2 linked regions of the Rhodopseudomonas sp. BAL398 genome follow. The protein of the gene in region 1 interacts with the protein of each later gene in a pairwise test. Links are inferred from orthologs where the notes say so. Each region holds a gene or a part of one and is shown in the gene's direction. Other genes may lie near its edges.

The links.
Region 2: the proteins of eno (region 1) and rpe interact in binary tests that used the Escherichia coli proteins (3 or more experiments, as listed by UniProt). The link is inferred for Rhodopseudomonas sp. BAL398 from one-to-one orthologs.

Annotation. Positions count from the first base shown.
Region 1 is NZ_CP133111.1:1,291,246-1,295,987, reverse strand. The notes cover bases 1,011-3,839. They hold eno (phosphopyruvate hydratase), read left to right. Parts: upstream 1,011-1,697; coding sequence 1,698-2,981; downstream 2,982-3,839. Other genes in these bases: RBJ75_RS06150 (zinc-binding dehydrogenase), read left to right, coding at 3,067-3,839; queF (preQ(1) synthase), read right to left, coding at 1,088-1,564; RBJ75_RS06165 (MFS transporter), read left to right, coding at 1,011-1,091. Also shown: more of RBJ75_RS06165, read left to right, coding at 1-1,010; more of RBJ75_RS06150, read left to right, coding at 3,840-4,206; RBJ75_RS06145 (LysE family translocator), read right to left, coding at 4,210-4,742. UniProt on the Escherichia coli protein: Catalyzes the reversible conversion of 2-phosphoglycerate (2-PG) into phosphoenolpyruvate (PEP). It is essential for the degradation of carbohydrates via glycolysis.
Region 2 is NZ_CP133111.1:2,483,130-2,488,031, forward strand. The notes cover bases 616-3,604. They hold rpe (ribulose-phosphate 3-epimerase), read left to right. Parts: upstream 616-1,755; coding sequence 1,756-2,454; downstream 2,455-3,604. Other genes in these bases: RBJ75_RS11850 (EF-hand domain-containing protein), read right to left, coding at 744-1,502; RBJ75_RS11860 (HNH endonuclease), read left to right, coding at 2,565-3,604. Also shown: RBJ75_RS11845 (P1 family peptidase), read left to right, coding at 1-596; more of RBJ75_RS11860, read left to right, coding at 3,605-3,776; RBJ75_RS11865 (IS110 family transposase), read left to right, coding at 4,786-4,902. UniProt on the Escherichia coli protein: Catalyzes the reversible epimerization of D-ribulose 5-phosphate to D-xylulose 5-phosphate.

The DNA of each region.
Region 1 (4,742 bases):
ATGTCGCCGAGGATTTTCAGGTCAGCATTGCCACCGCGGCCGGGCTGTCGGCGGCGCTGGCCTTCACCTTTGCGATCACTCAGCCGGTGCTGGGCGCTGCCGCCGATCTGTTCGGCAAAGCGCGGCTGATGGTGTTCTGTCTGGTCCTGCTCGGGATCGCCAACATTCTCGGCGCGATGACGTCGTCCTATACGCTGCTGCTGGCGACCCGGGTGCTCGGCGGGATCGGCGCGGGCGGGGTGTTTCCGGTGACGCTGAGCCTGACCAGCGATCTGGTCGGCCCGGACCGCCGGCAGGTCGCGATCAGCCGGGTGATGGCGGGGGCGATGACCGGAACGCTGCTCGGCGCCACGGCGTCCGGGATCATCGGCGATTTTCTCGGCTGGCGCGGTGTGCTGGCGGTGATGGGCGGGCTGGCGATCGTGGCCTCGGTCGCGGTGTCGGTCGGCTTCAAGGGCGCCGCGCTGGCGAAGCCCGCGGGCAAGGTCAATCTTGGCGTGCTCCGCCACGGCTATCGCACCATCTTCGCCAATCCGAATGCGCTGATCGTGTTCTCGGCGGTGTTCGTCGAGGGCTGCTGCGTGCTCGGCCTGTTTCCCTACGTTGCCTCGTTTCTGTTCGACCTCGGCGTCAGCAGCCTGTCGATCGCCGGCCTGGTGCTGGCGTGTTTTGCCTTTGGCGGATTGTTCTACACCGCGTCGATCACCAGGATGCTGCCGCGGATCGGCGTCAACGGGATGATGATTGCAGGCGGCACGCTGATGGCCGCGCAAGTGGCGTTCGTCGCTTTCGGCCCGCCATGGCAGGTCCAGTGCCTGAGCTTCCTGCTGATGGGGTGGGGCTTCTACATGTTGCACGGGTCACTGCAGGTGTTCTCCAGCGAATTGTCGCAGGAAGCCCGCGCCACCGCGATGTCGCTGCATTCGTTCTTTTTCTTCATGGGCCAGACCGTGGGCCCGATCGCCTACGGCGTGGGAATATCCAATCTGGGCAAGCTGCCGACGCTGCTGCTGGCGGCCGCCGTGATCGCGATGCTGGGCCCGTTCTGCGCCCGCTTCCTGCGGTCGACCCGGCCGGTGGATGCGGCCTAGCCCCGCCCGCGATAGGGCGCCACGCCCTGTTCGGGAATCCACATGCCCTTGGGCAATTTGCCGGTCTGCCAGAACACGTCGATCGGAATGCCGCCGCGCGGATACCAGTAGCCGCCGATCCGCAGCCATTTCGGCTTGATCTCCGCGGCGATCCGCTTGCCGATCGCCACCGTGCAGTCCTCGTGGAAGGCGCCGTGGTTGCGGAAGCTGGCGATATAGAGCTTCAGCGATTTCGACTCCAACAGCCAGGCGCCGGGCACGTAATCGATCATCAGATGGGCGAAGTCGGGCTGGCCGGTGACCGGGCACAGCGAGGTGAATTCCGGCGCGGTGAAGCGCACCAGATAATTGGTGTCGGCCTGCGGGTTGGGGACCCGGTCGAGCCGGGCGGCCTCCGGCGTGGCGGGCCATTCGACCGCGCGGCCGAGCTGAAGATTGGCGGGTTTCGGGGTTTTGCTGGGCGTTTTCGACATCGTGGTCTCCGTTGCTGCCGTCTTAGCCAATAGTCATGGCCGCGTCACGCGGTCCGGTCTCGGCCTTTTCCCGCCGGAAGCCTTGCTGTAGAAGCAGCGCCAACCGTCTTCCCCAACTCCCCATGAGGCTCCCATGACCGCCATCGTCGACATCATCGGCCGCGAAATCCTTGACAGCCGCGGCAATCCGACCGTCGAGGTCGATGTGGTGCTGGAGGACGGATCGATGGGCCGCGCCGCGGTGCCGTCCGGCGCCTCCACCGGCGTGCATGAAGCCGTCGAATTGCGCGACGGCGACAAGGGCCGCTATTTCGGCAAGGGCGTGCTGAAGGCGGTCGAGGCCGTCAATGGCGAATTGTTCGATGCGCTGGGCGGCATGGATGCCGAGCAGCAGGTCCAGATCGACCAGGTGATGATCGAACTCGACGGCACCCCGAACAAGAGCCGGCTCGGCGCCAACGCGATTCTGGGCGTGTCGCTGGCGGTCGCCAAGGCGGCGGCGGAATCCTTCGACATGCCGCTGTACCGCTATGTCGGCGGCACCTCGGCCCGCACGTTGCCGGTGCCGATGATGAACATCATCAATGGCGGCGCGCATGCCGACAATCCGATCGATTTCCAGGAATTCATGATCATGCCGATCGGCGCGCCGAGCTTCTCGGAAGCGCTGCGGATGGGCGTCGAAGTGTTCCACACTTTAAAGAAATCGCTGCACGACGAAGGCCACAACACCAATGTGGGCGACGAGGGCGGTTTCGCGCCGAACCTGAAATCGGCCGACGAGGCGCTCAGCTATGTGATGAAGGCGATCGAGAAGGCCGGCTATCGGCCCGGCGAGGATATCGCGCTGGCGCTCGATCCGGCATCCAGCGAATTCTTCAAGAACGGCGCCTATGTGTATGAGGGCGAGAACAAGACCCGCTCGATCGAGGAGCAGGCGAAATATCTCGGCGAGCTGGCGGCGCGCTATCCGATCGTCTCGATCGAGGACGGCATGGCCGAGGACGATTTCGACGGCTGGAAGCAGGTCACCGATCTGATTGGCAACAAGTGCCAGCTGGTCGGCGACGACCTGTTCGTCACCAATGTCGAGCGGCTGGCCGACGGCATCAAGAACGGCCGTGCCAATTCGATCCTGATCAAGGTCAACCAGATCGGCACCCTGACCGAAACGCTGAGCGCCATCGAAATGGCCTACAAGGCCGGCTATACCGCGGTGATGTCGCATCGCTCCGGCGAGACCGAGGATTCCACCATCGCCGACCTCGCAGTCGCCAGCAATTGCGGGCAGATCAAGACCGGCTCACTGGCGCGTTCCGACCGCACCGCGAAATACAACCAGTTGCTGCGGATCGAGCAGGAACTCGGCAGCCAGGCGATCTTCGCCGGGCGAGGGGCCTTGAAGGCGTTTCGCTGACGCACGATCAATTGATCGCGCCCGCTTGAACCCTGCGCGCGGTTGCACCAAGGTGCGGCCGCGAACAACGATAGGGAGATTGCGCGTGGGCACCGACAGCAACACTGGACTTCAACTGCGCTCGCTGATCAAGGCGAGCGGCGAACTCGAAGTGTCGCTGACGCCCGTGCCAATTCCCGAGCCCGGCGCCGACGAGGTGCTGGTGCGAGTCGAGGCCACGCCGCTCAATCCGTCCGATCTCGGCCTGCTGTTCGGGGCCGCCGACATGAGCACCGCGAAGGCGTCCGGCACCGCTGGCGCGCCGGTGATCAGCGCAAAGGTCCCGGACGCTGCGATGAAGGCGATGGCCGGCCGGCTCGACGAGCCGATGCCGGTCGGCAATGAGGGCGCCGGCACCGTGATCAAGGCCGGGTCGTCGGTCGCCGCACAACAGCTGCTCGGCAAGACCGTGGCGATGATCGGCGGCGCGATGTATGCGCAATATCGGCTGATGAATGCCGCCGACTGCCTGCTGCTGCCGGTCGGCACCACCCCGGCCGAAGGCGCATCCTGCTTCGTCAATCCGCTGACCGCGCTCGGCATGGTCGAGACGATGCGGCGCGAGGATCACAAGGCGCTGGTGCATACTGCGGCGGCGTCGAATCTCGGCCAGATGCTCAACAAGATCTGCCTCAAGGACGGCATCGATCTGGTCAACATCGTGCGCAGCGACGCGCAGGCCGAGATCCTGCGCAAGATCGGCGCCAAATACGTCGTCAACTCGACCGCGCCGAACTTCACCGACGACCTCACCGCGGCGCTGGAGCAGACCGGCGCCACTATCGCGTTCGACGCGATCGGCGGCGGCAGGCTGGCCGGCCAGATCCTGACCGGCATGGAGATCGCCGCCAACAAATCGGCCAAGATCTACAGCCGCTACGGGTCCAGCGTACACAAGCAGGTCTATATCTATGGCAGCCTCGATCCCGGGCCGATCGAGCTCAACCGCGCCTTCGGCATGGCCTGGGGCGTCGGCGGCTGGCTGCTGTTCAACTTCCTGCAGAAGATCGGTGCGGATGAAGCCGCCAAGCTGCGCGCGCGCGTCGCCGCCGAAATCAAGACCACCTTCGCCAGCCACTACACGCGCGTCGTTTCGTTGCAGGAGGTCTTGTCGCTCGACAATATCGCGATCTACAACAAGCGCGCGACCGGCGAGAAGTTCTTGATCGATCCGAGCAAGGGCTGAGCGTTAGCGCTCGGCGAGTGCCAGCTTGGCGCCGAGCGCGACGAACGCCGCGGCAAAGCTGCGGCGCATCCAGGCCAGCACCCGCGGCCGCGAGATGACATGCTCGCGGACCGCGGCGGCGAACAGCCCGTAGCCGACGAACACCACGAATGTCATCAGCATGAAAACGAAGCTGAGCGCGAACATCCGTCCCAATGGATGGGTTTCATCGGCGCTGACGAATTGCGGCAGGAACGCCAGGAAGAAGATCGACAGTTTCGGATTGAGGATGTTGACCAGGATGCCGGTGACGGCGAGCTGGACGTCCGAGCGCGCGCTCACCTCATTGTCGACCTTGAGCGCGCCGCGCTCGCGTAGCGTATTCCACGCCATGTAGAGCAGATATGCGACGCCGAGATATTTGAAGGTCTGGAACGCCAGCGCGCTGGTGTGCAGCAGCGCCGCCAATCCCAGGATCGCCGCCAGCATATGCGGCACGATGCCGAGGGTGCAGCCGAAGGCCGCCACCGCGCTGGCCCGGCCCCCGCGCGAAAGCC
Region 2 (4,902 bases), 1.2 Mb from region 1 along the record:
CCGCCAAGGCCGCGGGCCGCGATTTCGCGCTCGGCAGCGTCGGCGCCGGCTTTGGCGCCAGCACGGCGAATTTCAAGGGCGGGCTCGGCTCGGCCTCGGCGCAGACGCCCGGCGGCGTGCGGGTCGCAGCAATTGCGGTGGTCAATGCGGTCGGCAGCGTCACCGTCGGCGATGGGCCGTGGTTCTGGGCCGCGCCGTTCGAGCAGGATGGCGAATTCGGCGGCCATGGCCTGCCGCCCTCCTTCACGCCGCCGATGCTGGCGATGCGGCTGAAGGGCGTGGCCACCGCGCAGGAGAGCACCACGCTGGTCGCCGTGGTCACCGATGCGCAGCTGACCAAGCCGCAGGCCAAGCGGCTGGCGATGATCGCCCAGACCGGGATGGCGCGGGCGATCTATCCGGTGCATGCGCCGCTGGATGGCGACGTGGTGTTCGCCGCGGCGACCGGCGCCAAGCCGATCGACCCATTGGTCGGGCTCACCGAATTGGGGATGCTCGCAGCCAACACCGTGGCGCGGGCGATCGCGCGCGGCGTCTATGAGGCGACCGCGCTGCCCTTTGCCGGCGCGCAGCCGGCCTGGCGGGATCGCTACTGAGCTTGCAGGCGCCGTCTTGCCGCGGCGCGAGCCGCAGGCGAGCGAGCCCGGTCTCGGCGACGCGCACGGCCATACCGCAAGGTTCCGGGTTCGCTCACAGCTTCGCTGTTCGCGCCCCGGAATGACGAGGCTGGACTTAGTCGGACGCTACGCGCTGACCGAGACCGAGGAGCCGGACGCCTTCGCGGCCGCGTCGGCCTGGCGCTGGATCAGTTTCTCGATGAAATTATACGATGAACTGGCGCTGGACGACGCCGAATTGCTGGCGGCCGATGTCATCGAGACCTTGGAGCCGTCCGCATAGGTCAACGACGTGGTGGTGGTGCCGTCGCTGTTGGTCGTGGTCGAACTGGAGGAGCCGGCCAACGCTTGCAGCGGATCGGAACTGCCGGCCGTACCGGAATCATCCGCCTTGCGGTGATGCGCATGGCCCTTGACCACCGCCGCCAATTCCTTGGCGCTGACCGAGCCGTCGCCATCGGTGTCGAGCTTGCCGAACACCTTGTCGGCCGCGGCCGTATTGGTGCCGCCGGCGCCGAGCTTGTCCTCGAATTCCGCCTTGGTGATCTTGCCGTCGGAATTGGCGTCGAGTTCACCGAACAGGGCTTTGAGTGTTTCGGACAGGCTGGCCGTGCCGCCTGATTCTGTCGACGCCGTCGAGGTGGTGTTGGACTGGCCCTGCATCGCCAGCAGCGCGCTCATGGTTTCCGGCGACAGCCCGCCCGATGCCGTCGAGCTGCCGGTGCTCGTGGACGAGGTGGAATCGCCGGACGAGATCAGCTCGGCCGGGTTGAATTCCTTCTTCGCCCCGGCATTGACGCCGGTGGTCGCCTTGGATTTCGACGACGCGGTCAGCGCGTCGAGCATCGATGACATCGCGCTGATGGCAGGAAGCGCAGCTAGCATGGCGAAACTCCAAAGGCCGCCGATCGCGGCCGATATTCATCACCAGCTACTTAGCAATCGCCGTGCCATGCGAGGTGCGCTTGTAAACACTCGGCTTTTCCCGCAAGCGCCGGCCCGCCGACCGGGAAATTTCTGCCGCCACGGCAGATTTTGCCAGTTGCAGCGCGGCAAAATCCGGCCTTTGCCGGCGCGCATTGCCCCGGCGGGGGGCGCATGTTAGCGAGGATTTCCCCGCAATTCCGGAATCGTGCCCATGTCCCAGTTCGCGCCCCGCCCCCTCGTCATCGCGCCCTCGATCCTGGCGTCGGATTTCTCCAAGCTCGGCGAAGAAGTCCGCGCGGTCGATCAGGCCGGCTGCGACTGGATCCATCTCGACGTGATGGACGGCCATTTCGTGCCGAATATTTCCTACGGCCCCGACGTCATCAAGGCGATGCGGCCGCATACCAAGAAGATCTTCGACGCCCATCTGATGATCGCGCCGTGCGATCCCTATCTCGAAGCCTTCGCCAAGGCCGGCTGCGACCACATCACCGTCCACGCCGAGGCCGGCCCGCATCTGCATCGCTCATTGCAGGCGATCCGCGCGCTCGGCAAGAAGGCCGGCGTCTCGCTCAATCCCGGCACGCCCGCCAGCGCCATCGAATATGTCATCGACCTGATCGATCTGGTGCTGGTGATGTCGGTCAATCCCGGCTTCGGCGGCCAGGCCTTCATCCCCTCGGCCATCGGCAAGATCCAGGACATCCGCGCCATGACCGCCGGCCGCCCGATCGACATCGAAGTCGACGGCGGCGTCACCGACAAGGTCTCCGGCCAATTGGCCGCCGCCGGCGCCAACGCCTTCGTCGCCGGCTCCGCGGTGTTCAAGGGCGGCACGATGGAAAGCTACAAGGCAAATATCGACGGCATCAGAAATGCGGCGCTGCTGGCACGGGGCGAGGCGATTTAGGCGGAAGACCAAACACTCGAACTTTTTCTCAAGGACAGATCATTAGAGCCCGCAATAGCGGGTTGCGGAAATTGAGCGGCCAATACTAAGAAGGGGAGCACATTCGTTCTGTGAAAGAGAACCCGCTGAACCATGGCCGCATTTGCATCTACTGTTTGCAGCGCAAGGCTTCAGCAGACTTTTCACTTGAGCACATTATTCCCCGCTTTATGGGCGGTAACGGTACATGCGCAGACGCCACCACCCGTGAGGTTTGCCGCAAATGCAATTCCCTGATGGGCCGTTTCGTTGACGCCCCAGTTGCAAAGGGATTTTTTCAAAACTCGATTGAAAATCGCGCTTGGCAGCATTGCCTGGACTTCGATGAAGCATCAGGCAACGTATTTCCTTTGACCTACTTTGGAAAATCGAAGGAAATCACATTTGGGCCGGACGAAGAAGTGGAAGTCTGGCTTTGCCCAGACGGCGGAACAGTTTGGCACATACATACAAAACAACCCGAAGATTACGACGCAATGGCCGGCGGAGATCCTTTCCTCAGCAGGAAAGATGCGGCGAGTCGAGTTTATGCCTTCAACGCATCTCCGCATCCCTATTGGCTTTTCTCCAATTTTAAATCGGTTACAGCTCATTTCTCAGACGAGCCAATTTTCCTCGGTGCAGACTCCGACATTGAAGATCAGCTGTTAAATTCACGAACCGGAGGGAAACTGTGCAAGAAAGATGCGATTGCACTACGTGAAAGGGATTTCATCAGAGCTCTACTAGATAAAGGCGGACGACTAGGACATGAATTGAAGTTGGACCTTCTTTTTGATATTCGATTTCTGGCTAAACTTGCATTGGCGTTTGGATATCGATTACTCGGCGAGAGATTTGGACGACTTCAATACACGAACCGATTACGCAACTTACTCTGGACGCGCCGATCTGACATTCCGTCAACTAGTCACGACATTCGCATGATGTCTTATTTTCAGGGACTAGGCGAGAAATCGCCTATGAAATCGCTCTCGATTCCATTGGGATTTGTCTTCCTTCTATCATCTTTTAAGGAGGGGATAGTTTTGAGCATTGTGTTTCCGAGCGGGCACAGCACACAAGTTTCGATTACCGATCCAACCATTGACCCGGAGGCGATCTCGTTTGGGAGAACCTTTCAAGATCGCGTCCTCGTTTCGATACCTCAGTTAACGAAAATAATTGGGCCGTTTCGACCTATGGACTATATTGCGTGGGTGGGCGGCCAGCACAAAATACCTGAACTTGATCAACTTATGAACTCAATTACCATTCGAAGTTTGCTGCCTTCTTTGCGGTGATTTGCGTAGCCTGCATGCCGCAGTACTTGTCTGGTCGTCGCCACCACCACACATTTAGTAGCGAGAGACATTTAGTAGCGAGAGACATTTTGGGAGGTCTCAGCGAATGACCGAACAATTGCTCGTTGCCGTCGGAATGCCGTTGCTGATGCTGGCCATCGCCGTCGGCGTCGGCGCTTGGGCTCGAAGTTCAGCGCGACGAGCGCAACGACGCGAAGCGCTGCAGCCAATCAGCTCCGGTCCCAATCCACCCCGCAATTCGTAGCAAGCGTAGTAGCAAGCGTAGGGTGAGCAAAGGCGCCGTTGCGCCGTGCCCACGCGAAGCTCAGCAAGATCGGCTCGCTGCTGTGGGCGCGCTTCGCTTTGCCCACCTACGTACTACGTACTGCGTGCCCCGGACGCAGCGCAACGCGCCGCGCAGCGGCGTGGTGCGCTGCAGAGCCGGGGCCCCGCTGTTTGGGACGCCTGAAGCGGGGTCCCGGTTCTGCGGGGCAGCGCTGCGCGCTGCACCGCGCCCGGGACACGGGGGAAGTGGATTCGTTTCACATCACACGAACGACGTCGTTGCCGGGCTTGGCCCGGCAACCCATCCTCTTCGCGACAACAACTCTGATCCGGCGGCGCGCTCCGCGCGCGATGGATACGCGGGTCAAGCCCGCATATGACGTCTCGTTGTGCGACGTCAACCTGCGAGCGTTTGGTGAGCAAGCGTAGGGTGGGCAAGGCGCGCAGCGCCGTGCCCACAGATCGTTCGGACTACGTTGCCGCCGCGAGCGTGGGCACGCTGCGCTTTGCCCACCCTTGTATCAGCAATGACTGTTACGATCGGCCCGTTCCGTGAGGAATGGTCCGGCCCGGGCGGCCACCCGGACCGGACCGCCGGTCGTCGGATCGAAGCCCACCGCAGCCTTGAGGGCTGAAGTGTGTAGCAGGATCGCGATCGGCTCTTCATCTGACCCGGATGGTTGAAGGAACCATGGGTTCGGAAAACAAGGGAGGGTCGACGAAGATGTCCAAGACTAGCATGGCCAGCGCAGGAATCGATACCGGCAAACGCAAGCTCGATGTGGCGATCGACGACCGTCCGGAGCAGTTGCAGATCGAGAACTCCGCCGAGGGCCATCGT